Regions from separate parts of the uncultured Vagococcus sp. genome, predicted to be linked through region 4. Evidence: predicted binding sites of a transcription regulator. Region 4 holds the regulator's gene; each other region holds the start of a gene.
The links. Region 4 encodes LexA, which represses DNA repair genes until DNA is damaged. Its sites were predicted from a motif close to CNAACANNTGTTNG; they were not measured.

Region 1 (5,749 bases), on a different contig from region 4:
CAAAAAAATGAAGCCTCCATTCATCTCTATGCAAATGTCGGTGGCGAAAGAAAACAATTAGACTATTGCCAAAGTTGTTATCAAGAATTAAAAGCACAACAACAAGGACAACATAAAATGGCAAACAACCAAGATCCCTATGGATTTAGTTCAATCGACGATTGGTTCCGCGCCCTATCACAACAAATGGGAACACAAGAAGCCAACCGTTTAACACCTCAACAAGGCGGTGGCGGATTACCACCACGGGGACCACAAAACGGTAAACGAACGCTCTTAGATGAGTATGGACTAAATCTTACAGAGCAGGCACGAGCTGGGAAAATTGATCCAGTGATTGGACGTGACAAAGAAATTACTCGAGTAATTGAAATCCTTAATCGCCGAACAAAAAATAATCCCGTGCTTATTGGGGAACCTGGTGTGGGTAAAACAGCCGTTGCTGAAGGCTTGGCTTTAATGATTGCCAGTGGCGATATTCCACAAAAACTAGCAGACAAAGAAGTCATTCAATTAGACGTGGTCTCCTTAGTTCAAGGCACAGGTATTCGCGGTCAATTTGAAGAACGGATGCAGCAACTAATGTCAGAAGTACAAAATGATAAACGAATCATCCTCTTTATCGATGAAGTTCATGAGCTAGTTGGAGCCGGCAGTGCTGGAGATGGTAACATGGATGCTGGTAATATTTTAAAACCGGCTTTAGCACGTGGTGAATTGCAAATGGTCGGCGCAACAACCTTGAATGAGTATCGGATTATTGAAAAAGATGCAGCTCTGGAACGTCGGTTACAGCCTGTCCAAGTCAATGAACCAACTCAAGAAGAAACAATTAAAATTCTACAAGGTATTCAAAAACGTTATGAAGACTATCACCACGTTAAGTATACAGAGGAAGCTATTAACAGTGCCGTTACCTTGTCCAGTCGTTACATTCAAGACCGCTTCCTACCTGACAAAGCCATCGATTTATTAGATGAAACTGGCTCTAAAAAGAACTTGACGATTCAAACAATGGATCCCAAAGTCTTGGAAGAACGTCTGCAAGAAGCCGAAAAACAAAAACAAGTCGCTTCAGTTGAAGAAGACTATGAAAAAGCAGCTTATTACCGCGACCAAGTGGCTAAACTAACTGCCCTCAAAGAAAAACAAGTCAGTGATGAAGATATGCCAATCGTCACAGAAAAAGACATGGAAAAAGTTGTTGAAATGCAAACAGGAATTCCTGTCGGTGAATTAAAAGAAAAAGAACAAACACAGTTGAAGAGTTTAGCAGAAGATTTACGACAACACGTCATTGGCCAAAACGAAGCCGTTGACAAAGTCGCCAAAGCAATTCGCCGCAACCGTGTAGGCTTAAACAAAAAGAATCGTCCAATTGGTTCGTTCCTCTTCGTTGGACCTACAGGCGTCGGTAAAACAGAGTTGGCCAAACAATTAGCTTTAGAAATGTTTGGCTCCGATGAAACCATGATTCGTTTCGATATGAGCGAATTTATGGAAAAACACAGTGTGGCCAAATTAATCGGTGCCCCTCCAGGCTACGTTGGTTATGACGAAGCCGGACAATTAACCGAACAAGTTCGCCGTAATCCTTACAGTCTAATCTTGTTAGACGAAGTGGAAAAAGCCCATCCGGATGTCTTACACATGTTCTTGCAAATTCTCGAAGATGGTCGTTTAACAGACTCTCAAGGTCGAACAGTCAGCTTCAAAGATACCTTGATTATCATGACCAGTAACGCGGGAACAAGCAACGTGGAAGCAAACGTGGGCTTTGGTGCAAGCCGCGAAGACAAATCGCGCGCTATCCTTGATCGTTTAGATCAATATTTCAAACCGGAATTCCTTAACCGTTTTGACGGTATTATCGAATTCCAACCATTAACAAAAGAAAGTCTCTTAACTATTGTTGACTTAATGTTAAACGATGTTAATAGCATGCTCGCCGATCAACACCTTCACATCGATGTAACTCAAGCTGTTAAAGAAAAATTAGTTGACTTGGGTTATGATCCAGCCATGGGCGCTCGCCCTCTCCGTCGAGTGATTCAAGAACAACTGGAAGATAACATTGCCGAGTTTTACTTGGACCACCCAACAGTCAAACAATTACAGGCTGTCATTGATGAGAATGGAACGATTGCTGTTCTTCAAGAAGAAGCCATCGTGATTACAGAAGATGTACCTAATTAACAACTAATTATAAACGAAACCGAAGGGGCAACTCTCTCTATATTTGCCCCTTCGGTTTTTTGATAACGTCTCATTTCGTGATTTCGTCTCCCGCTACCTTAAACAACTCCCACTTATAGAATGTTTAACATCACAAACTTCCCAAACTTTAGGATTAATTAATAATAATTCTAATCTAATCATAAAAAAAGCGCTTTTTTTATAAAAAAAAGAAGCAGATATCTTTGAATTATTGTCACAAAAGCGTTATACTATCTTTAAGACAATCTTATAAAATCAGAAAGCTTAACCTTAAGTGTTCCGATTGTAAATTGAATATGTGAGGTGAGAGACATGAAACTGATTGACGTAACCAATAGTTATCCCGATTTAGTTAATAAGCAATTAGAAAATACCGATGCGAATTTTATTAAAGTATTTACCCTTGGGAAATCTTCCGTCATTTATACCGAAGCCCCTACTCATAAAGAAATTCTAATCACAAATAAACAGCGCAATATCAAAAAAGATGAAGTAGAAACCGTCCTGAGACGCCTTGTAAAGGACCCTAATGACAAAGATTCTCTAAGTATCATCAAACTAGATGGAATTGTAGAAATTTCAATTCCTATACCTTCGAAAACGGAAAAAGCAGTAGAAGCCTAAACCAACCATTATTATGAGTCAACAAAAGACGAGAAATCACTAATTTCTCGTCTTTTATTGATTCATTTTTTTATTCCCAATCCTCTCCTTACTAGTCTCCACTCTATTTGCCAAATTATTAATAAACGTGTTATCACTTTACTTTCAGAACGTACGTTCGTATAATAGATGATGAGACAGATTAGAACGAATGGAGGTTTTTATATGAATGATCGACGCTATGATAAAGAGCCACGGCGGGATATCTTATGCATTGACATGAAAAGTTTTTATGCCTCGATCGAATGTGTCGAGCGCAACTTACCACCACTTGAGACCATGCTAGTGGTCATGAGTAACGCAGAAAATACTGGTGGATTAGTTTTAGCCTCATCGCCAGCGGCCAAAGAACGCTTAGGAATATCCAATGTTACACGCAAATTTGACGTCCCTCATCACCCTGACTTGAAAATCGTACCACCACGGATGGCACTCTACATAAAAAAAAATATGGACATTGCAGAAATCATCCGCCGTTTCGCAGCCGACGAAGATTTTTACTGTTACTCAGTCGATGAATTTTTTATTGATATAACTGAAAGCTACCACCTCTTTGGCAAGTCAGTCTACGAGGTGGCAAAGCTGATTAAAGACACGATTTTAGCAGAAACCAAACTTTACTGCACGATTGGAATAGGCGATAACCCCTTACTTGCCAAAGTGGCATTAGATATTGAAGCTAAGCACAATCTGGACTTTATCGCCACCTGGCGTTATGAAAACGTCCCAGAAACCCTTTGGAAAATTTCTTCCATGACCGATATGTGGGGAGTTGGACACCGAACTGCTAAAACCTTACATAAAATGGGCATCACCTCGATTTATGAGCTAGCTCAAACCGATCAATATCGCATGAAGGAACGTCTCGGCATGCTAGGTGAGCAGTTATGGGCCCACGCCTGGGGAATTGATCGAAGCCGGCTATCAGAGCGTTACACCCCTGTTGAAAAATCTTACAACAATTCCCAAGTCTTGATGGAAGACTATACGAAACGAGAAGATATTGAAGTTGTCATCCGGGAAATGGCTGATCAAGTCGCTGCTCGTTTGCGAAAACATCATTGTCAAACCGAGTGTATTCATCTTTTTGTCGGTTTTGCCAATGAAGATCAAGATGGTCAACGGCACTTTTCTCGCCAAATGAAAGTCCCTATGACAAATCAAAGCCTCGAGTTAGCCAATTATTGTTTGATCTTATTTCATAAGCACTGGCGCGGTCAACCCCTTCGTCATTTAGGCCTTTCCTATTCAAAACTGGTCTATCACACAGATATTCAATTAGATCTTTTCAACGACCCCGAAGAACAGCTTATCAACCACCGATTAGATTCTTTAGTCGATACCATTCGACAAAGATATGGCTACACCGCATTACTTCACGCAAATTCATTAATGCCTGGAGGCACTGCTGTTGCTCGCAGTAGCTTAGTCGGTGGTCATGCTGGCGGACTGGAGGGCTTACAATGAATGAACATTTTTTTGATAATTATCACGATCGAGGGATGAAAAAATGGGCTGGCTTCTATTTATCCGAGCACACAGCCATTATGGAAAAGCTCAAATTGACAGAAATCCAATTAATACCACAAAAAGAACAACAATCGCCGGAAGTCATCAGCCAGTTTTTGGAAACGGCGATTCTCAAGGGATTAGGCGTATCCGTCCAAAAAGAAGAAGTTGATCAAGAGGGCCATTATAGCCCAGATATCACTGGGAAAATTAGTGGTCATGACTCCTTAGGGGTCTATATCGGTAAGCAAAAAATTCCCTATGATAACATCCGCCATATTGATTTTGACGATGATAAAAAGTGGAGCGAAAGATAAAATAACAAATAAAATATTGGAACGACCTCTTAATAGAGGTCGTTTTTCCTTAAATAAAATACAATTAAAATAATTTTAGTATTATTTCTTTTAAATAAACCAATTAAAGTATATAATTAATCCGTATATTGCACTAACTAATATATTGGAGGAGATTTAATGGAAAATGTACCACTCTTATACTTCTTTTTGATAGTGATGGCTATGAGCATCCTGCACCGAAAGAAAAAACAACAAACGAAAAGTTGGCTTAGTTTTCTGCTAATTAGCACTAGTGTTGTTTTCTTGAGCGCCTGCAGTAGCAACACTTTAACACTGGAGAAAGACACACTGGAAACCAATGAAGTAGGTTTAGCTTTAATAAAGGGGCAGACTAACGACCAAGCCGAGTTAACCATTGATGGAACGGTGGTCCCCCATGAAGAAGGTAACTTCAGTTACGAAGTAAAACTGACTAAAGATACGCCCCAAAAAGTGATTGTCACCACTCACTATAAGAAAGAAAAACTTAGTAAAACAGTCACTATTGCCCCCTCAAAAGCCTTTGTCAAACACGTTGCCGATGAAGAAAAACGATTAGCAGCGGAAGCCAAAGAAAAAGCGGAAAAAGAAAAAATTGCCAAAGAGAAGGCTGCAGCTGAATCGGCCATTGTTTTATCAGAAACAACACCTACCCAAGAAAATTATGATAAAGCATTTACTCTTGTTAAAGCTCTCACAGACGAAAACAAAAGCTTTTCAGAACGATTGGAAAAAGTCAAACAAACTATTCAACTAGCTGCGGCAAAAGCCGAAAAAATGAAAACTGCCGAAGTCGCTTTGGCTACGGCTGAAACCCAACCAACAAAACCTCACTATGAAACAGCTAAACTTGCGATTGCCCAGGTTCCCGGTGGCGCTGAAGAGCTTGCTAAGCGGTTGGATACGGTTAACTCAACCATTGTAGCCGCTGAACAAGAATCAGCCCGCCAAGCTGCTGCCGAAGTAACACGCTTAGCTGAAACAGGTGGCGATCAAGGTGGGCCTGTAACGACAGAAATGGT
Region 2 (5,749 bases), on a different contig from region 4:
GAGGCACAACACATGTCAAAAAATACGAAAAAAATGACCTTGATGGGATTAGTACTGATGATTTTCACCTCCGTTTTTGGGTTTGCCAATGCACCAGTCGCCTTTTATCGAATGGGGTACGCGGCTATTCCGTGGTATATCTTCGCCGCCATTGTCTTCTTTATCCCTTATGCCATGATGATGGCTGAGTATGGCGCAGCTTTCAAAACAGAACAAGGAGGAATTTACAGCTGGATGGAAAAATCAGTTGGCCCCCTTTATGCCTTTATTGGGACCTTTATGTGGTTCACCTCTTATGTTATTTGGATGGTAGGCATTTCTTCAAAAGTCTGGATTCCCTTTACAACCTTGATTTTTGGGGGTGATAAAACCCAATCTTTCAGTTTTCTAGGCTTAAATGGGACCCAAAGTTTAGGGCTCTTGGCCATGATTTGGATGATTGCCGTGACCTTTTTTGCCTCTCGTGGCATGGATAAAATAACTAAGGTGACATCTGTCGGAGGAATTGCTGTGACGGCTTTAAATGTGGTCCTTTTTGTCATTAGCATCATCGTCTGGATGGCCAACAAAGGCGTAATGGCCCAGCCTATTGAAGGCATCAAAAGCTTTATCGCCTCACCAAACGCAGAATTTGGTAATACCTTTTCAATTCTTGGGTTTGTTATTTTTGCCATTTTTGCTTATGGCGGTTTGGAAGCCGTAGGAGGTTTAGTCGATGAGACAGAACAACCAGAAAAGAACTTTCCAAAAGGTGTAATCGTGTCTGCCTTAATTATTTCAGTTGGGTACGCCCTCAGTTTGTTATTATGGGGCGTCACAACAAATTGGGCGTTAATTCTCTCTGGCGAGAACGTGAATTTGGGCAATATTACATACGTTATGATGAGCAATCTGGGAATTGAATTCGGTAAAGTCCTCGGTATGACCAGTGGTAGTGCCTTAGTTCTTGGTGAATGGTTCGCCAGAATCACCGGCCTGTCCATGTTTTTAGCTTATACGGGGGCATTTTTCACCTTGATATATTCCCCGTTAAAAACCCTAATTCAGGGAACACCAAAAGAAATTTGGCCGAAGAAGTTTACCAAGATGAACGATCAAGGCATGCCAGGTTACGCCATGTGGGTGCAAGCAGGGATGGTTCTAGTGATTGTCGCACTTATTTCTTTTGGTGGGAAAGGCGCCCAAGAATTTTATAATATCTTGACTTTGATGACCAATGTGGCCATGACCCTACCGTATCTCTTTTTAGCAGGTGCTTTTCCAGCATTTAAAAATAAAGCTGAACTGGACCATTCCTTTACCATCTTTAAAACCAAAACCAGTACCTATGTGGTAACGGCCATCGTCATGATTATTGTTGGTTTTGCCAATCTCTTTACCATCATTGAACCCTTGTTTAGAGACGAACCAAAGGCTTCAGATACACTTTGGATGATTGGTGGCCCATTGGTTTTTTCAGCCATCGCCTTCCTACTTTACAAAAATTATGAGCGAAAGAAACTCCCGTAATCAAACAAAACAAGCAAACAAGCAACTTGCCCAAGTTGCTTGTTTGCTGAGGATTAGTTTAAAAAAAGCTTTAATTTAGAGCGTCCTCCTTAAAATGCCAGAGATGACCCCATCTGCCGGTTCATAAAAAGTGATTAAAGTGATTTTTTTAGACAAAGAAGAGAGGTATTATGGTTTTTGACAAACGTTGTCCGTTAAGCCTGACTGTGGATTATGGCGTGAAAATAAGGTACACTATAACGAGAAGTTTTGAGAGGAAGAAGCCAATGCGTCTGGATAAATTATTAGAAGCCGCAGAAGTAGGCTCACGCAAACAAGTCAAACGACTGCTAATCAGTCGACATGTCAAAGTCGATGGTCAAGTTATTCAAATCGGTTCCTTTAACGTCGACCCAGCCTTGCAACAAGTCACCTTAAAAGACAAAATCTTGGAAGGGCCCGCTCATGTTTATTACATGTTAAATAAACCAAAAGGAGCCGTTAGTGCCGTCCGTGATCAGCGCCACCAGACCGTTGTTGAGTTAATCAGCCAGTCAGACAGACGCCACGGATTATTCCCAGTGGGACGTCTGGACCGAGACACGGAAGGACTGTTATTGCTGACAGACAATGGTAAATTAGCCCATCAATTATTGGGACCCTTAAAAGGAGTCATTAAGCAGTATGAAGCAGTGGTTAACGAAGGGGTCACCGAGGCAGATGTCCAAGCCTTTCAACGCGGTATCACCTTTCACGGCGGCGTGACTTGCCAACCAGCACGATTGGAAATCCTGTCAGCCAGTCAAGCTGAAAGTCGGGTGCTATTGAGCATTACCGAAGGGAAATTTCATCAAGTCAAAAAAATGTTTTTAGCCGTGGGGAAAAAAGTCATCTATTTGAAACGATTAACCATGGGCAGTTTGGTATTGGATGAGGCCTTAAGCCCAGGGGAGTACCGCCCATTAACCTCAGAGGAACTGACCCGTTTACAAGCCTATTTTAATGAGAGGAGTGAGGGAAATGATTGAAGGCATTAGTCATATGACCTTTATCGTAGCTGATTTAGATCAAGCCAGCTTGTTTTTCGAAGAGCTATTCGCTGCTGAACGGGTCTACGACAGTGGGAATAAGACCTATTCTTTGTCCAAAGAACGCTTCTTTTTAGTAGGAGACCTTTGGATAGCGATTATGGAAGGTGAGCCCTTACAAGAGCAGACCTACAACCACATTGCCTTTAAGGTGCCAAAGGAAGCCTTGCCTGGCTATGTAAAGAAGATCAAAGCCCTAGGATTAACCATCAAAGAACAACGAAGCCGAGTAAGCGGCGAAGGGGAGTCCCTCTATTTTTACGATTTCGATCATCACCTTTTCGAATTACACACGGGTACCTTGGCAGAACGTCTGGCACGCTATGGATGAGGAATAAAATAAATCATTATTTAAGTAATAAATGATTGAATACTAACCAAATATAGATTAGTATAGATAAAGGAAATCATATGACGAAAGAGGTATTAAGCAAAATGGAAATCGCACGGAAGCCAATAGTGATTGGCGTAACTGGTGGGTCTGGAAGTGGTAAAACAAGCGTCAGTAAAGCCATTTTAAACGAATTTAAAGACCACTCAATTTTATTATTTGAGCAAGACTCGTATTACAAGAACCAAGATGAGTTAAGTTTTGAAGAACGCTTAAACACAAATTACGATCATCCTTTTGCTTTTGACACAGATCTATTAATTCAACAATTAACAGATTTAATTAACTTTAAGGCCATTGATAAACCTGTCTATGACTATGAAGCCCATACTCGTAGTAAAGAGGTCGTTCATCAGGAACCAAAAGAAGTGATTATTATCGAGGGTATTCTCATTTTAGAAGACGAGCGGTTACGTGACCTGATGGACATTAAACTCTATGTGGATACGGAAGACGATATCCGTATTATCCGCCGAATTAAGCGAGATATGGAAGAGCGAGGACGGACATTGGATTCAGTTATTGAACAGTATCTAACCGTCGTTAAACCAATGTTCCATCAATTTATCGAACCAACTAAAAAATACGCCGACATCATCATTCCAGAAGGCGGCGAAAACCAAGTGGCCATCGATTTGATGACCACGAAAATTGCCAGTATTTTAGATATTAAATAAGACATAACACTTAGAATGAAGTAAATAGAAAAAAACCAAAGGCCTTTTAGATCAAGGGGCCTTGGTTTTTTATTTGAGTTATTAAATTCTTAATATAACGGTTAAATGAACTTTTTAACAAACAGATAGACAAAACATGGGAAATGTCTGTCTGTTTGCTACCAACAAATTATGGGGATACTAAGGTAGAGTGTTCGTTTGTAAGAGGTTGTATTGATAGCAAGTTAAGGATATCACAATGGAAAGTGTTCGTAAAGAGTGTCATTAAGTTTGAGTGTTTATTATAACTATGTATTTATGCTTATTTGTGGTCATATCGATGGTTGTGTCTATTAGAAATAACAACGACCTTAATGGGATATTTTTTTATTGGGTTATTAAATAAATAATATGACCGACTATGTGGTTGCTGAACAAATCCGGATATTCTTAACCGAAAATTCGGATTTTTTTCCCACTAGTATAGTAGATACTAATAAACTATGAAGGTTCATCCCTAATGGGAACTCTTATTTCAATCTATTTTAGGAACTAAATTTTTCTGTTTTGATATTTTATGAGTTTTTCAGCAGCCTCCCGATTATAGTTAACTTTTTTTAGGAAACAAGGGAGCAAACTCACTCAGTTGCCAAAGGAACGTTTGTTCGAGTATAATGAAGAGACAAGGAGGTGAGTCAATGGCAACGGAAATGCGATTCCCATTAAAGAAAGACACATCACGAAAAATCATTCATTTGGATATGGACGCCTTTTATGCCTCTGTGGAAGAACGCGATCATCCGGAATTAGTGGGAAAACCCTTGGTCATTGCTCGCCATCCACGAGACACTGGCGGTAAAGGCGTGGTTACCACCGCCAATTACGAAGCCCGCAAATTCGGCATTCATTCGGCTATGAGCGCCCAAAAAGCCTATGAACTTTGCCCAGAAGCCAACTTTGTACAAGGAAATATGGCCCACTATCAGGAAATCTCTGCTCAAATTCATGAGATTTTTCATCGCTATACCGATGTGATTGAACCAGTTGCCTCCGATGAAGCCTATTTGGATGTGACTGTAAATAAAATAGCAGGTAAAAGTGCCATTCGGATAGCTCGTATGATTCAATTAGACATATGGCGCGAATTACACCTCACCTGTTCAGCAGGGATAAGCTACAATAAATTTATTGCCAAACTAGCTTCAGATTTTCAAAAACCACGAGGCCTCACAGTTATTTTACCCGACGATGCGGAAGCTTTTTTACGTAGCTTGCCCATCGAAAAGTTCCACGGCGTCGGTAAAAAGACCGTCCCTCGAATGCATGAGTTAGGCATCTTTACCGGCGATGATTTGTACCAGCAAAACGAGATGAGTTTGATTCAAGAGTTTGGTAAAATGGGGTACTCCCTTTACCGTAAAGTTCGTGGCATTCATGATTCACCAGTAGAACCCAATCGAGTCCGGAAATCCATCGGTCGGGAAAACACCTTTGGCAGACCACTAATCAGTGAAGAACAAGTCATCAGTCAATTGCGAGAACTGGCGGACAGTGTGGCTCGATCCTTAAAAAAACACCAAAAACACGGCAAGACAGTGGCCCTCAAAGTCCGCAATACTGATTATGAAACCATTACGAGACGCAGAACCCTTCCAGAGTATGTCAATCAAGGCGAAGATATCTTTTTCCAAGCTAATCTAATTTGGGAAGAATTGGGGGAAATCGAACAAGGGATTCGACTCCTGGGAATTACCATTACTAATTTGGATCCCTTAACTTATGAAAATATTGTCTTACCATTATAGCAAGACCTGTTACAGCTTTAGTTTAAAGCGAGTGACAGGTCTTTTACCTTATCCTAAATTGAGTGATAAGTGACATAGAGTGATTCAAAAGTGTAGATCAACTATGTGCACGCCAGCAGTATATAACTAATTGCTATTAAGTGAAATAATCAAAAACAGTCTTCAGTAATGTTTATATCTCATATAATTACACATTATACATTCATCATAAATTATAATTTCATATTATAGTTAATCGATGATACACTATAAGAAAGAGAAATAAAATAACAGGAGAGTGATTTATGGAAGACTCATTAAAAAAAATAAAAGGCATTGGAT
Region 3 (5,749 bases), on a different contig from region 4:
TAAGCATCAACAATCGTATCCGTTGGCTGCACATCAAGGGCTTTTCGTGCTTCTTCATAAAGAATAGCGGTTTGTTCAGGGTTTAGTTGGAAGAAGGCTCTTGGTGACAGGTCGAAAACTAAATCACCTAAGTGTTCCTCAATGCTTTCTTTTCCCCAAAGGTGTAGGGTCTCGTCTCCCATGACAAGAGAAGTCTTTTTTTGTTGAATATTTTGCATAATGGAGACAACTTCTGGTATGGCTTCGGTCAATTCAGCGATCAAGGCCTGTTTTTTTGGTAGTTTAGGGCTATTGGTGATAAAAACAAGTTGCACTTCTTTGGTGGCGATGCCCACACGAATCATGATTGTTTTAACAATCCCACTATTTTTTTGTTCGTCATAGATCGGTATGCCATATTTATTTAGTAAGGCGACTATTTTATTGAGGGTGGTCATGGTTGCGGGTTGTTGAACCAAACAGTCGTCAATGGCAACTAATTGATGAGAGTCTGCTTGATACAGGCCCGCTTCAGTTGTTCCCTCATGATTTTGGCGTACTTGGAACTGTAATTTGTTTCGGTAATGCCAGGGAGTTTCCATACCAAGGGTAGGCAATAGTGTGTAGTCTTGATAATCAGCTGGTTTGTATTTAGCCATAGCTTGTTTAACTACGTCTTTTTTGAAATCCAACTGCGACTCATACTCTAAGTGTTGCAACTGGCAACCACCACATTCGTCGTAAACTCGACATGGCGGAGTGACACGATCTGGCGCTGCTTTGTTTATTTGGATTAGACTAGCTTCAACGAAACGAGGCATCACCTTCGTGACCTCTGCTGTGATGGTTTCGCTTGGCAAGGCACCAGGGACAAAGACGATGGTTTTTTTGAAATAACCAATGCCTTCACCGTTAATGCCTAAACGTTTGATTGGCAAGGTCAGTGTTTGCCCTAGTTGGATATTATGATTTGTTTCCATTTGGATCACCTTTTTCATTATTGTTTCAGCTTATTTATTTTAGCACAGAATCAGCTGAAAAGCTGTTGAAGTTGAAGAAGGCATGATTTTCTGAGACATTCCTAAGAGTTGTTTAGGATTAAACTTGAGAAATATGTTAAACTGTGAAGAGAACGTTTGTTTGTTTTAGTGGCAGTCCAGTTATTCTTAGCAAGGGATTAATTCTTGTTAGTCAATTGTTTGTAGAGAGAAAACCACTAGTTAAAATAGAAGCTGTATAATAAATAAGGGGTTGAAGACGATGGAAACCATCAAAAGTATTTCGAAAGAAAAAAATAATCAGTATAAGGTCTGGCTTGAAGCAGGTGGCTCTTTTTATGTGTCAGAGGATGTGTTAGTACGACAACGGCTCTTAAAGGGAATGGAAATTAGCGACGAAGTGATAGCTACAGCTAAAAAAGAAAGCCAGTTGGATCATGGTTATCAAATGGCGTTAAACTATTTGAGTTATCAATTGCGCTCGCAAAAGGAACTGGAAGATTATTTAAAGGGGCGTGAAATTGATTGGCAGAGTATTACTGAAATCATTAAGCGCCTTGAAGATCTTAAACTCATCGATGATGTGATGTATGGGGAAAGTTATGTTAGAACCCAGATGAGAACGTCTGATAAAGGACCTAGTGTGGTACGTCAGCAATTGAAACGCCGTGGTATTAAAGAGGACGTCATTGAAGAAGTTCAGCAACTATATACCGAGGAAGAGCAGATTAGAGTAGCCCTTGAAGTGGCTACAAAAGCTGCTAGGAAATATGCGCGAAACAGTCATTATGAGCGTCTGCAAAAAATCAGACAATACTTGATGACAAAAGGCTTTAACGGGGACATTATCACGGCGACACTGGAAACTTTATCGATCGAAAAAGATGAAGAAGAGGAAGAAAATCTTTTAGAAATTCAGGGGGATAAGTTATGGCGAAAAAATCAGCGTTTTGATGCCAAGAAACGGAAACAAAAAGTAACACAGTCCTTGTACCAAAAAGGCTTCAGTTTTGATATAATTAATGCCTATATTAGTCAGAAAGAGATGGAAGATGAAGAGTAAAAGTGAGATACCAGATGTTCGCTTGAAGCAGCTGGTTGTTAAATGGAATGAAAAAAAGATTGCTGATTTTCAAGCAGATTTTTTGAATTGGTATGAACAGGAACGCCGTTTGTTACCTTGGCGGGAGAATCAAAATCCTTACCGAATTTGGGTGTCGGAAATCATGTTGCAACAAACTCAGGTAGTCACAGTGATTCCTTTCTTTTATCGGTTTATGGAATGGTTTCCAACTATTAAAGCCTTGGCAGAGGCGCCAGAGGAACGCTTGTTAAAAGCTTGGGAAGGTCTAGGCTACTATTCACGGGTTCGCAATATGCAAGTTGCGGCGCAACAGGTCATGGAAAATTTTGATGGCGAGATGCCTAAAACGATTGAAGAGATTAGCACGTTAAAAGGGATTGGGCCATATACGGCAGGTGCGATTGCTAGCATTGCCTTTGATTTGCCAGAACCGGCGATTGATGGTAATGTGATGCGAGTTTTTAGTCGATTGTTTGAACTGGATGATGATATTGCCAAACCAGCTAGTCGGAAAACCTTTGATTATGTAGTTCGCAAGGTGATTTCCCATAAAGATCCCAGCAGTTTTAATCAGGCAATTATGGATTTGGGGTCAGGAACTTGTACGCCAACTAGTCCTAAATGTGAGAGTTGTCCCCTTAAAGTCTATTGCGGAGCCTATCAAGCAGGGACTATGACGAACTATCCGGTAAAAAGCAAAAAAGTTAAGAGCCGTCCTGTTTATTATTTAGCGCAGGTTGTACGCAATCAGTCTGGGGCTTATTTGGTAGGTCAACGTCCAGACAAAGGTCTTTTAGCTAATTTATGGACGTTTCCGTTAGTGGAAGTTTCAGGAGACGAATACGGAGAGATGCGTGGTCAATGGCAAGATTATCAACAAAGCCAGGAGTCTCAAGTTCGCTTGGATCTAGTGGCTGAAGATTCCCTTGATTTAAGGCAATGGGTCGAAAATAACCGTCAAGATACTGATGTCATTTGGCAAAAACAACCTTTAGGCGAGGTAACCCATGTCTTTAGTCATTTAAAGTGGCATATTTTAGTTACTTATGGGGTGACGAAAGGCTCTGCTTATGAACTAAAGGACAAAGAGCGCTGGTTGATGCCTGAGGAGTTCAAGGAGTACGCTTTTCCGAAGCCACAGCAAAAAATAGTGGAGCTGCTTGAAGGTCACAATTATTTGTAGCATAAAATCGATGCGAGGAGATGTCAACAATGAAAACCATTGGATTAATTGGAGGGATGAGCTGGGAAAGTACCGTTGATTATTATCGATTGGTAAACGAAGTGATAAGAAGAGAACTGGGCGGTCTTCATTCGGCTAAAGTAGTGCTTGTCAGTGTTGATTTTCAAGAGATTGAAACCTATCAGTTTGCGGGAGAATGGGATAAAAGTGCTCAAGTTTTGATCGAGGCTGCTAAAGGGCTTGAGGCAGCTGGGGCTGATTTTGTTTTGATTTGCACGAATACGATGCATAAGATTGCCAACCAGGTGGCGTCAGCGATTAGTATCCCCTTATTACATATTGCCAAGGTGACAGGGGAGGCGTTAGAAGAGCGGAAGATAAAAAAAGTCGGGTTACTGGGGACTGTTTTTACTATGGAGCAAACTTTTTATCGTCAGGAAATTGAGGCAAAAGGCATTGAGGTAATTGTTCCAAATCAGGTGGACCGTGACGTTGTCAGCCAAGTGATTTACGAGGAGCTTTGCTTAGGAACTCTTAGTGAGGACTCTCGTCGGACTTATTTGCGTATTATTGCTGAATTGGCGGCTGAAGGAGCTGAGGGCATTATTTTAGGCTGTACGGAGATTGGTTTGTTGGTTAACCAAAATGATACCGTAGTTCCATTGTTTGATACAACGAGAATTCATGCGGAAAGGGCCGCATTAAAATCATTGGAGTAACCCTCGTAAATTTGCATTATTTTCTGGACTCAGCTATTATTTAGGTATTTTATTCTAGCTATCAGCCTTATTTATGATATAATAATTCTGATGCCGGTGTAATGAACACCCTAACGAAATGGCTGAATCATTTCACAGAAAGTAGGGTACCTATGCGTGTTCCTAGAGAAGGGGAATTCATCACCATTCAAAGCTATAAACACGACGGCAATTTGCATCGAACATGGCGTGATACCATGGTATTAAAAACGAGTGAGCATTCGCTCATAGGGGTCAATGACCATACTTTAGTGACGGAGTCTGATGGGCGTAGATGGGTAACGCGGGAGCCTGCTATTGTGTATTTTCACAATAAATATTGGTTCAATGTAATTGCGATGATTAGAGAAAAAGGTGTCTCTTATTACTGCAATTTAGCCTCACCTTACCTCATGGACGAAGAAGCTTTAAAGTATATTGATTATGACTTGGACATTAAAGTCTTTCCTGATGGCGAAAAGCGCTTGTTAGACGTAGATGAGTATGAAGAGCACCGTAGACAAATGAACTATCCCGCTGAGATTGACTTTATCTTAAAGGAAAATGTCAAAATTCTCGTCGATTGGATTAATAATGGTTATGGTCCTTTTTCTCAAGAATATGTTGAACTATGGTATGACCGCTACCAGCAATTGTCACGTAAGTAGCAAGAAGTTAGATGAATTCTAACATAAGCAAAAGGTTAGAACTAAAATGCGTTATGACGTGAGCGACTTCCAAGGAAGCTACGCAAGCAACGTTACTGCTTAAGTAGGTTACAAGAAGTTGCAATGTCAGCATTTTTTCTACCAATTAATGAACTGTCAGCTGGTTTAGTGGCAGTTCTCTTTTTAATGAATTGTTCATGTAAGGAGGATAATGATGAAAGTTGTTTTTTCGGATGTTGATGGCACGTTTCAAGAGTTGGGAAAGCCCATTCCTCACGTAAATATAGAAGCGGTGAATGCCTTGCAAGAGGCGGGGCATCGTTTTGTTTTTGTGAGTGGGCGAAATTACCAGCAAATCAAGATGGTTTTAACTGAAAGTAATCTTGATTGTGATCTTATTTTCAGTAATGGGGCTGGCTTTAAGCTAAGAGGGGAAGACCCTCGTTTTACTAAAACATTAACTTTGGATCAGTTTAAGTTTATTGTTAAGATCTTAGAGGAGAATCAGATGTTTTATCATGTTCATACCAGTGTTGAAACTTACTTGAAACCGATTCATCACTACACGGACCACCTCAAACAGCTTAGACTAGACTTGGCTTTTATGGGGCAGCAGGGGATTGAAGCGATGGATTTTAAGGAAGATTATTTTACCAATGTCTGCGAGCATCATGAAGACTTGGTCAGTTATTTTGAGAAGCATCCTGAGATTAAATTGTTAAAGGTCGAGTTGATGGAAGGGAACGATCAGAATCGTGATCGTCTAAAAGGAATTTTTGAAGAAGCAGGTTATTCGGCGTTTTCGACTTTTCCAACGGTGTTGGAAATTATCGATCCTCAAAGTAATAAAGGCGCTGCAATCGAAGGCTATATTCAACAGTTTGATAAGGTGACTTCATACGGAATTGGGGATGGAGATAACGATCTTTCGATGTTTGCAGCGGTTGACGTTTCGGTGGCTGTTGGCAATGCGCCCCAAGCCATTCAAGAGAAGTGTGACTTAGTGGTTCGGGACTGTAAGGATGGTGGCGTTGGGCATTTTATTTTTGAGCAGATTATCGATTAATGGAATAACGTGCCATTTCATAGTGGCACGTTAT
Region 4 (5,749 bases):
TCATAGGTTGGCATTTCCGCATCCCAATTGTCTGGCAATTTACCCGCGTAAGCGTCTAGGAATTGTTGAGCTAATTCTGGATACTCAGCTTGATAGGCAGCAAACAATTCGTTCCACGCAGCTTCAGCTTTTTCACCTTTCTCATTGATTTCTTGTTTAAAGCGGTCCTTGACTTCTTCTGGTACGGTAAAGGCCGGGTAATCCCATCCATAGGCTTTTTTAGCCACTTCAATGCCTTCAGCTCCCAACGGTGCTCCGTGAACTTTATTGGTACCAGCATTTGGCGCACCAAAACCGATAACAGTTTTCACTTCAATAATTGTCGGTTTGCTTGTTTCAGCTTTGGCTTCATAAATCGCTTGAGAAATGGCTGCTAAATCAGTTCCATCTTTCACCAAAATATGTTGCCAACCAGTGGCTTCAAAGCGACCTTTAACATCTTCGCTAAAGCTCTTGTCCAGAGGGCCATCAAGAGAAATATCATTGGAATCGTATAAAACGATTAATTTATCCAGCTTCATGTGACCGGCCATTGAAATAGCTTCTTGAGAAATACCTTCCATTAAATCGCCATCGCCACAGATTGAATAAGTGTGATGATCCACAATCTTAAAGTTTGGTTGGTTGTAAGTAGCGGCTAAATGAGCTTCTGCCATAGCGAAGCCGACACTCATGGCAATACCTTGGCCAAGTGGTCCAGTTGTGGCTTCTACGCCATCTGTGTGATGAACTTCTGGATGCCCTGGTGTCCGGCTGCTCCATTGACGGAAATTTTCTAGGTCATTAGTGGTGACATCGTAGCCCGCCAAGTGTAATAAGCTGTATAACATGGCTGAACCATGACCTGCGGATAAAATAAACCGATCACGGTCTACCCAGTTGCGTGACGTACTTGGGTTGATTTTTAAATGTTTCGTCCAAAGGGCATAGGCCATTGGCGCAGCCCCCATTGGTAATCCTGGGTGTCCCGAATTTGCTTTCTGAATCGCGTCCATACTTAGGGTACGGATTGAATTAACGCCTAACTCATCGATTTTGTCGAACAACATAATCATCCTCCTGCTATTTTAGGTTTTTTTTACCTTTATAGGGTTATTTTACCTTTTGTTCAGCCAAATTGCAATTGAAAAATGAAATCGTTTTGCTTTTTTTATCAAAAAAAGGACTATTAGGGCTGTCTAAACAACCTTAAAAGTCCCTATCATTAGTCTTCGTGGCGATTATGCAAGCCTTTTTCTTTTTGAATATCTTTTAACTTATCAGGTGTTACATCATTGCCTTCCTGATCCACTACTTTCATTCCTTCAATATGATTGCGCATGCCACCACGGAATTTTTCAAGATATTCTTCTCTTAATATTTTTTGTTCCTTTTGTTCATTTAAAGATAAGCCTTCTGCTTTGGCTTTTTTAGCTAATTCATTGATTCGATCCAATTTGTCTTTAGATAACATGTAAGTCCCTCCAAGAAATTTCTAAGCGATTACCTTTTTTGGTACGCCAACGCCTTTAATACTAGACTATTTCAATTCAAAAAACAACTAAATAACCTGTCTTTTCATCGAGATTTTCAAATAATTGGCACTACTAAAATGAAATTTAACTTTTCTATGGAAACAAGCGAACATCTGTTTGATTTTTTGCTTGTTTTATGCTAAACTCAATTTAATACTAAATCTGCCTTAAGGAGGTATCAGTATGGCAAAAGCACAAGAAACACGACAATCTGAAATTTTAAAATACATTCATAGTCAAGTCGAAGCAAAAGGCTACCCACCGACGGTCAGAGAAATCGGAACAGCCGTTAACTTATCTTCAACCTCAACCGTTCACGGTCATTTGTCCAGACTCGAGAAAAAAGGACTATTGCAGCGAGATCCTACTAAACCTCGCGCCATTGAATTAACTCAAATCGGGTTAGATATGATTGGCATTCGGCCCACAACTATTCCAATACTAGGAACAGTTACTGCTGGTGAACCTATTCTAGCCGTCGAAGAAGCACTGGATTTCTTTCCTATTCCACCTAATCTAAAAAATGAAGACAATAATCTCTTTATGTTGACCATTCGTGGTGAAAGTATGATTAACGCTGGCATACTAGATGGCGATCAAGTCATTGTTAAAAAGCAAGCATCTGCTTCTAACGGGGAAATAGTCATCGCTATGACCGATGAAGACGAAGCAACTTGCAAAAGATTTTACAAAGAAAAAGATCACTTCCGCTTACAACCGGAAAATGATAGTTTAGAACCGATTATTTTACCGAATGTGTCCATCTTAGGGAAAGTAGTTGGCCTGTATCGCAACCATATATAAGAAGCAAAACAATCAGTCGACTAGCTGATTGTTTTTTTTCGATAAATGTTGATGTTCCCTCTTCTACGTCAGTCACATTCCCTCATATGAAAGATTTTTGCTTTTTTTAAAACTTTTTATACTTTCCACTTTACAAAGCGAACATTTGTTTGTATAATAAAGAAAAGAACAAACGTTCGCATAAATTATAAGAGGTGATATAAATGGTAGGAATTCGTAGAATCGGCTTAGTATTTTTTATATTAGTTATTGGTATTTGTTTAGGGTCTCTAGGAGTTAAAACTGCACTATTAATCGTCACGCCTTTATTTTTCTTGTGGTTCATGGTTTGGGATGAAAGAAGTTACCGCCGCCACACTCGTAAACAGCATTACCAAAGCGATCGGGCTTATAGCTATCGCCGTTAATTGATTAAAAAGACTCTTCGGATGGAACGTTATCCCCCTAACGTCCAACTGAAGAGCTTTTTTTATAGCGTCTGATCATATTTAGCTCGGTAGGTCGCTGGTATTAATCCCTCAAAATTTTCTTTAAGATAGTTAGATGGCTCACTGATCTGACTATTATTAAATAATTCTGCTAGTCTAAAGAGATCATTGACCGTAACCCCGTTTTCACAAAAATATTCTAATAATTTTGGGGCTAAATTTAGAGATGCACAGCTAAATTGCCAATGCTCACCGCTGATTAAATAAACGTCTATCAGCAATGAAAAGGATGGCTGGCCATTAGCATTTAGCCCCCAATTTTTTCCTGTCCGCCGTTCAACGCCAATTACCACAGTCTTAATCTCTTGATACAACAGTGACCTGATTTTCGGCACCTTTTTTGGCCAACGTCGCCAGCCGATAAAAAAGGTATTAAACTCACTTAACGTGAGGCCTTCTTGTGTCAGTTCAATTTGGCATTTAGGACCATTATTACCAATCGTATTACTGGGAAAGTACGCCCCTGCTACTAGAAAAACAGTGCCGATGACCTGTCCACTTCCTAAGGCGTCTGTCAACGTCATTTGAAGCTGGCTACGCTTGCCCAAGTGAGTCAGTTGTAGATTGGGCCCCTTCATCCAATAGTCTTCTAAGGTGATTCGCGGAAGGGCATTTGCCTGCCGTTGCCACTCTTGTTCTAATTGTTGATAGTTGTTTTCTGAAGAATCAGTTTTTCTTCCTAAAATAAGTTCATCCAAGCTTATCTGATACAATTCCGCCAGTGACGCAATTTGCTTTAAATCTGGTAAACTTTTTTCCAGTTCCCACTTTGAAATAACTTGGCGAGAAACATTCAACTGATTGCCAACGTCTTCTTGGGTTAAGCCATCTCTTTCCCTTAACATACGCAGGTGCTGACCAATAGTCATTAACATCTCCTCACTCTCCTTTACCTAAATTGTAGCTCACTTTTGAATTGAAAGTCCAGCAACACTCGAATGCAAATAAAAAAAACAGACGCAACGGATAGTTGCATCTGCCTCTTATTACCTTTTCAACCTTATTCCGTCACTTTAACTGGCGTTCCAGCCATCACATGATCATAAAACCATTTTGAGTCAGGCATCGATAAGCGGAAACAGCCGTGAGAGGCCCGCTCTCCTAATTTTTCTGCTTCGGCTACATTGACTTCCAATTTCTCATTAACTGGCACACTATGGAATAAATACACCCCGTAATCTTTAAATGAGACATAGTTCAGGGCACCTTCCCCTAGTTCGCCATTAAAGAAACTTTCCCCTCGAATCTCTTGTATTTCAAAATCTCCTAAGGGTGTGGCATTTTCGTCATCTGCTAGGCCTGACGATGTAATCATCGTATAAATCAGTTGATCCTTATCATAGAAATAAATCCGTTGGTCAGTCACATTTGCGACGATTCGCAAGTCAGTCTCTGAGGTCAACTCTGGATAATCACCGCCTGTTGGCTTTTTCCACAAGTCTTTATCATCTTCTGGTTTTGTTTCGGCAACTTGACCTTTTTTGTTCACCTCTAATTTTGGCCCTTTTAATGACACGGATGGACCAATTAAAGCTGTTTTTTCTGTTTCTTTAACCTTCGTGGCTTCTACTTGGGTCGTTAGCATCATCCCCACAGTTGATACGACTAACCCCCCCATTATATAATGACGTTTATTTTTCAAGTATACTCATCCCCTTTTCTTCACCTGAACAACACAGTCATTAACTCATTTTACACTTTATCACAGTAATATTTTTCCGTCAAAAGATAGACACCTAATTAGGCCAATCTTAATAATCTCATATTTAAGTCCTAATCAACCTGTCGTATCACCAGTATCTATACGGTCGACTTTGGCTCTCTCAAACACAAAAAAAATGGGAGGTTCTCCCATCTCTGTTTAAAATTTATTGATTATTTCATCGACGTTCTTAATCATGACGGAAATGGTTCCATCAGGATTGTTGATAAACTCGATTAATTCCTTATTTTTATAAACGTCAACAGGAATGATCATTTCAATGCCATTGGCTAGTTTTAATTTTTGTTTACTGTATTTCTTTTCGTATTTAGGGACATTAATAGGAATATCTTCATCAAAGTTCGTTCGTTCCACTCGCTCAATGTATTCTGCTTTGGCTGAAATATTGTTTTCGAAAACCATCTCAGCAATTTTTTCATTGCTAATTTTACCTTCTTCTTCAATGCTTTCATAAACAGCTTGTTGGATATTCGACATGCTGACATATTTCTCTTCATTGTACTTATCCGCAATCTCTTTGACAGCTTTTTTCACAATTTTAATGTTATCTTGAACGGTTGGCGTCGCTTCTGTTTTTAACAAAATGCTAGAAAAATACTCGACTTTTCGCCCGTCAAATTTATATTTCTTTTCCACTAAATCAAATGTTTGTTTGGTGACATTGATCAACACCGCTTCTTCAACTTTTTGAGTGACACTTGGTAAAATGGTTTTATTGATAATAATGTTATTTAACATCGCATCATCAACGTAATCAACAAAATGTGTATAGGCTGGACGATAATTTAATTTAAATATACCAACGAATTGATCAGTCCCATCTTCGCCATGGAAGTACAACAAATCACCACTAGGTATCTCTTCGCCTTGAACAACACAGTCATAAAACTTTTGAGCCACACTGGTACTTTTTTCTACAAAACTCAATTGTTCATTGGTCACATCTACAAATAAATCATTGCTGTTATCCAGTGTCCCTGTTTTAAAGTCCGCATTATTAAATCGTTTCATAATGCCTTCTAAATACGTTTTAACAGCGTAATCGGTTAGTGCTAATTCTTTTTGGGACGAAATCAATGAACTAGCTTCCAAATCCAATACATGTAATATTGCCTCTTTAATTTCCATATTATTGCTCCTTAATCTTGCCAATAACTTTACTCTAATCGCCATTATACAATAAAATCATTGCCATACGTAAGTAAAATCCTTAAGTTAAA

Region 1: a site for LexA is predicted at 2,988-3,001, ahead of RWN13_RS03045 (Y-family DNA polymerase). Genes of this name have one in related genera too.
Region 2: a site for LexA is predicted at 4,278-4,291, ahead of dinB (DNA polymerase IV). Genes of this name have one in related genera too.
Region 3: a site for LexA is predicted at 1,109-1,122, ahead of recX (recombination regulator RecX). Genes of this name have one in related genera too.

What each region holds. Positions count from the first base shown of each region.
Region 1 is NZ_CAUQJB010000002.1:242,752-248,500, forward strand. It holds gene RWN13_RS03035 (AAA family ATPase) at 1-2,196, shown strand, start outside; gene RWN13_RS03040 (DUF1827 family protein) at 2,530-2,841, shown strand; gene RWN13_RS03045 (Y-family DNA polymerase) at 3,046-4,347, shown strand; gene RWN13_RS03050 (hypothetical protein) at 4,344-4,706, shown strand; gene RWN13_RS03055 (hypothetical protein) at 4,866-5,749, shown strand, end outside.
Region 2 is NZ_CAUQJB010000053.1:5,299-11,047, forward strand. It holds gene yjeM (glutamate/gamma-aminobutyrate family transporter YjeM) at 13-1,509, shown strand; gene RWN13_RS22790 (16S rRNA pseudouridine(516) synthase) at 1,776-2,516, shown strand; gene fosX (FosX/FosE/FosI family fosfomycin resistance hydrolase) at 2,509-2,907, shown strand; gene udk (uridine kinase) at 3,012-3,644, shown strand; gene dinB (DNA polymerase IV) at 4,322-5,428, shown strand; gene RWN13_RS22810 (putative sulfate exporter family transporter) at 5,713-5,749, shown strand, end outside.
Region 3 is NZ_CAUQJB010000002.1:286,762-292,510, reverse strand. It holds gene rlmD (23S rRNA (uracil(1939)-C(5))-methyltransferase RlmD) at 1-959, opposite strand, end outside; gene recX (recombination regulator RecX) at 1,240-2,040, shown strand; gene mutY (A/G-specific adenine glycosylase) at 2,030-3,244, shown strand; gene RWN13_RS03205 (aspartate/glutamate racemase family protein) at 3,274-3,963, shown strand; gene RWN13_RS03200 (DUF402 domain-containing protein) at 4,116-4,649, shown strand; gene RWN13_RS03195 (HAD family hydrolase) at 4,864-5,715, shown strand.
Region 4 is NZ_CAUQJB010000048.1:17,806-23,554, reverse strand. It holds gene tkt (transketolase) at 1-1,046, opposite strand, end outside; gene RWN13_RS22280 (DUF896 family protein) at 1,205-1,453, opposite strand; gene lexA (transcriptional repressor LexA) at 1,698-2,318, shown strand; gene RWN13_RS22270 (hypothetical protein) at 2,522-2,725, shown strand; gene RWN13_RS22265 (helix-turn-helix transcriptional regulator) at 2,788-3,681, opposite strand; gene RWN13_RS22260 (L,D-transpeptidase) at 3,807-4,448, opposite strand; gene RWN13_RS22255 (nucleoid-associated protein) at 4,668-5,657, opposite strand.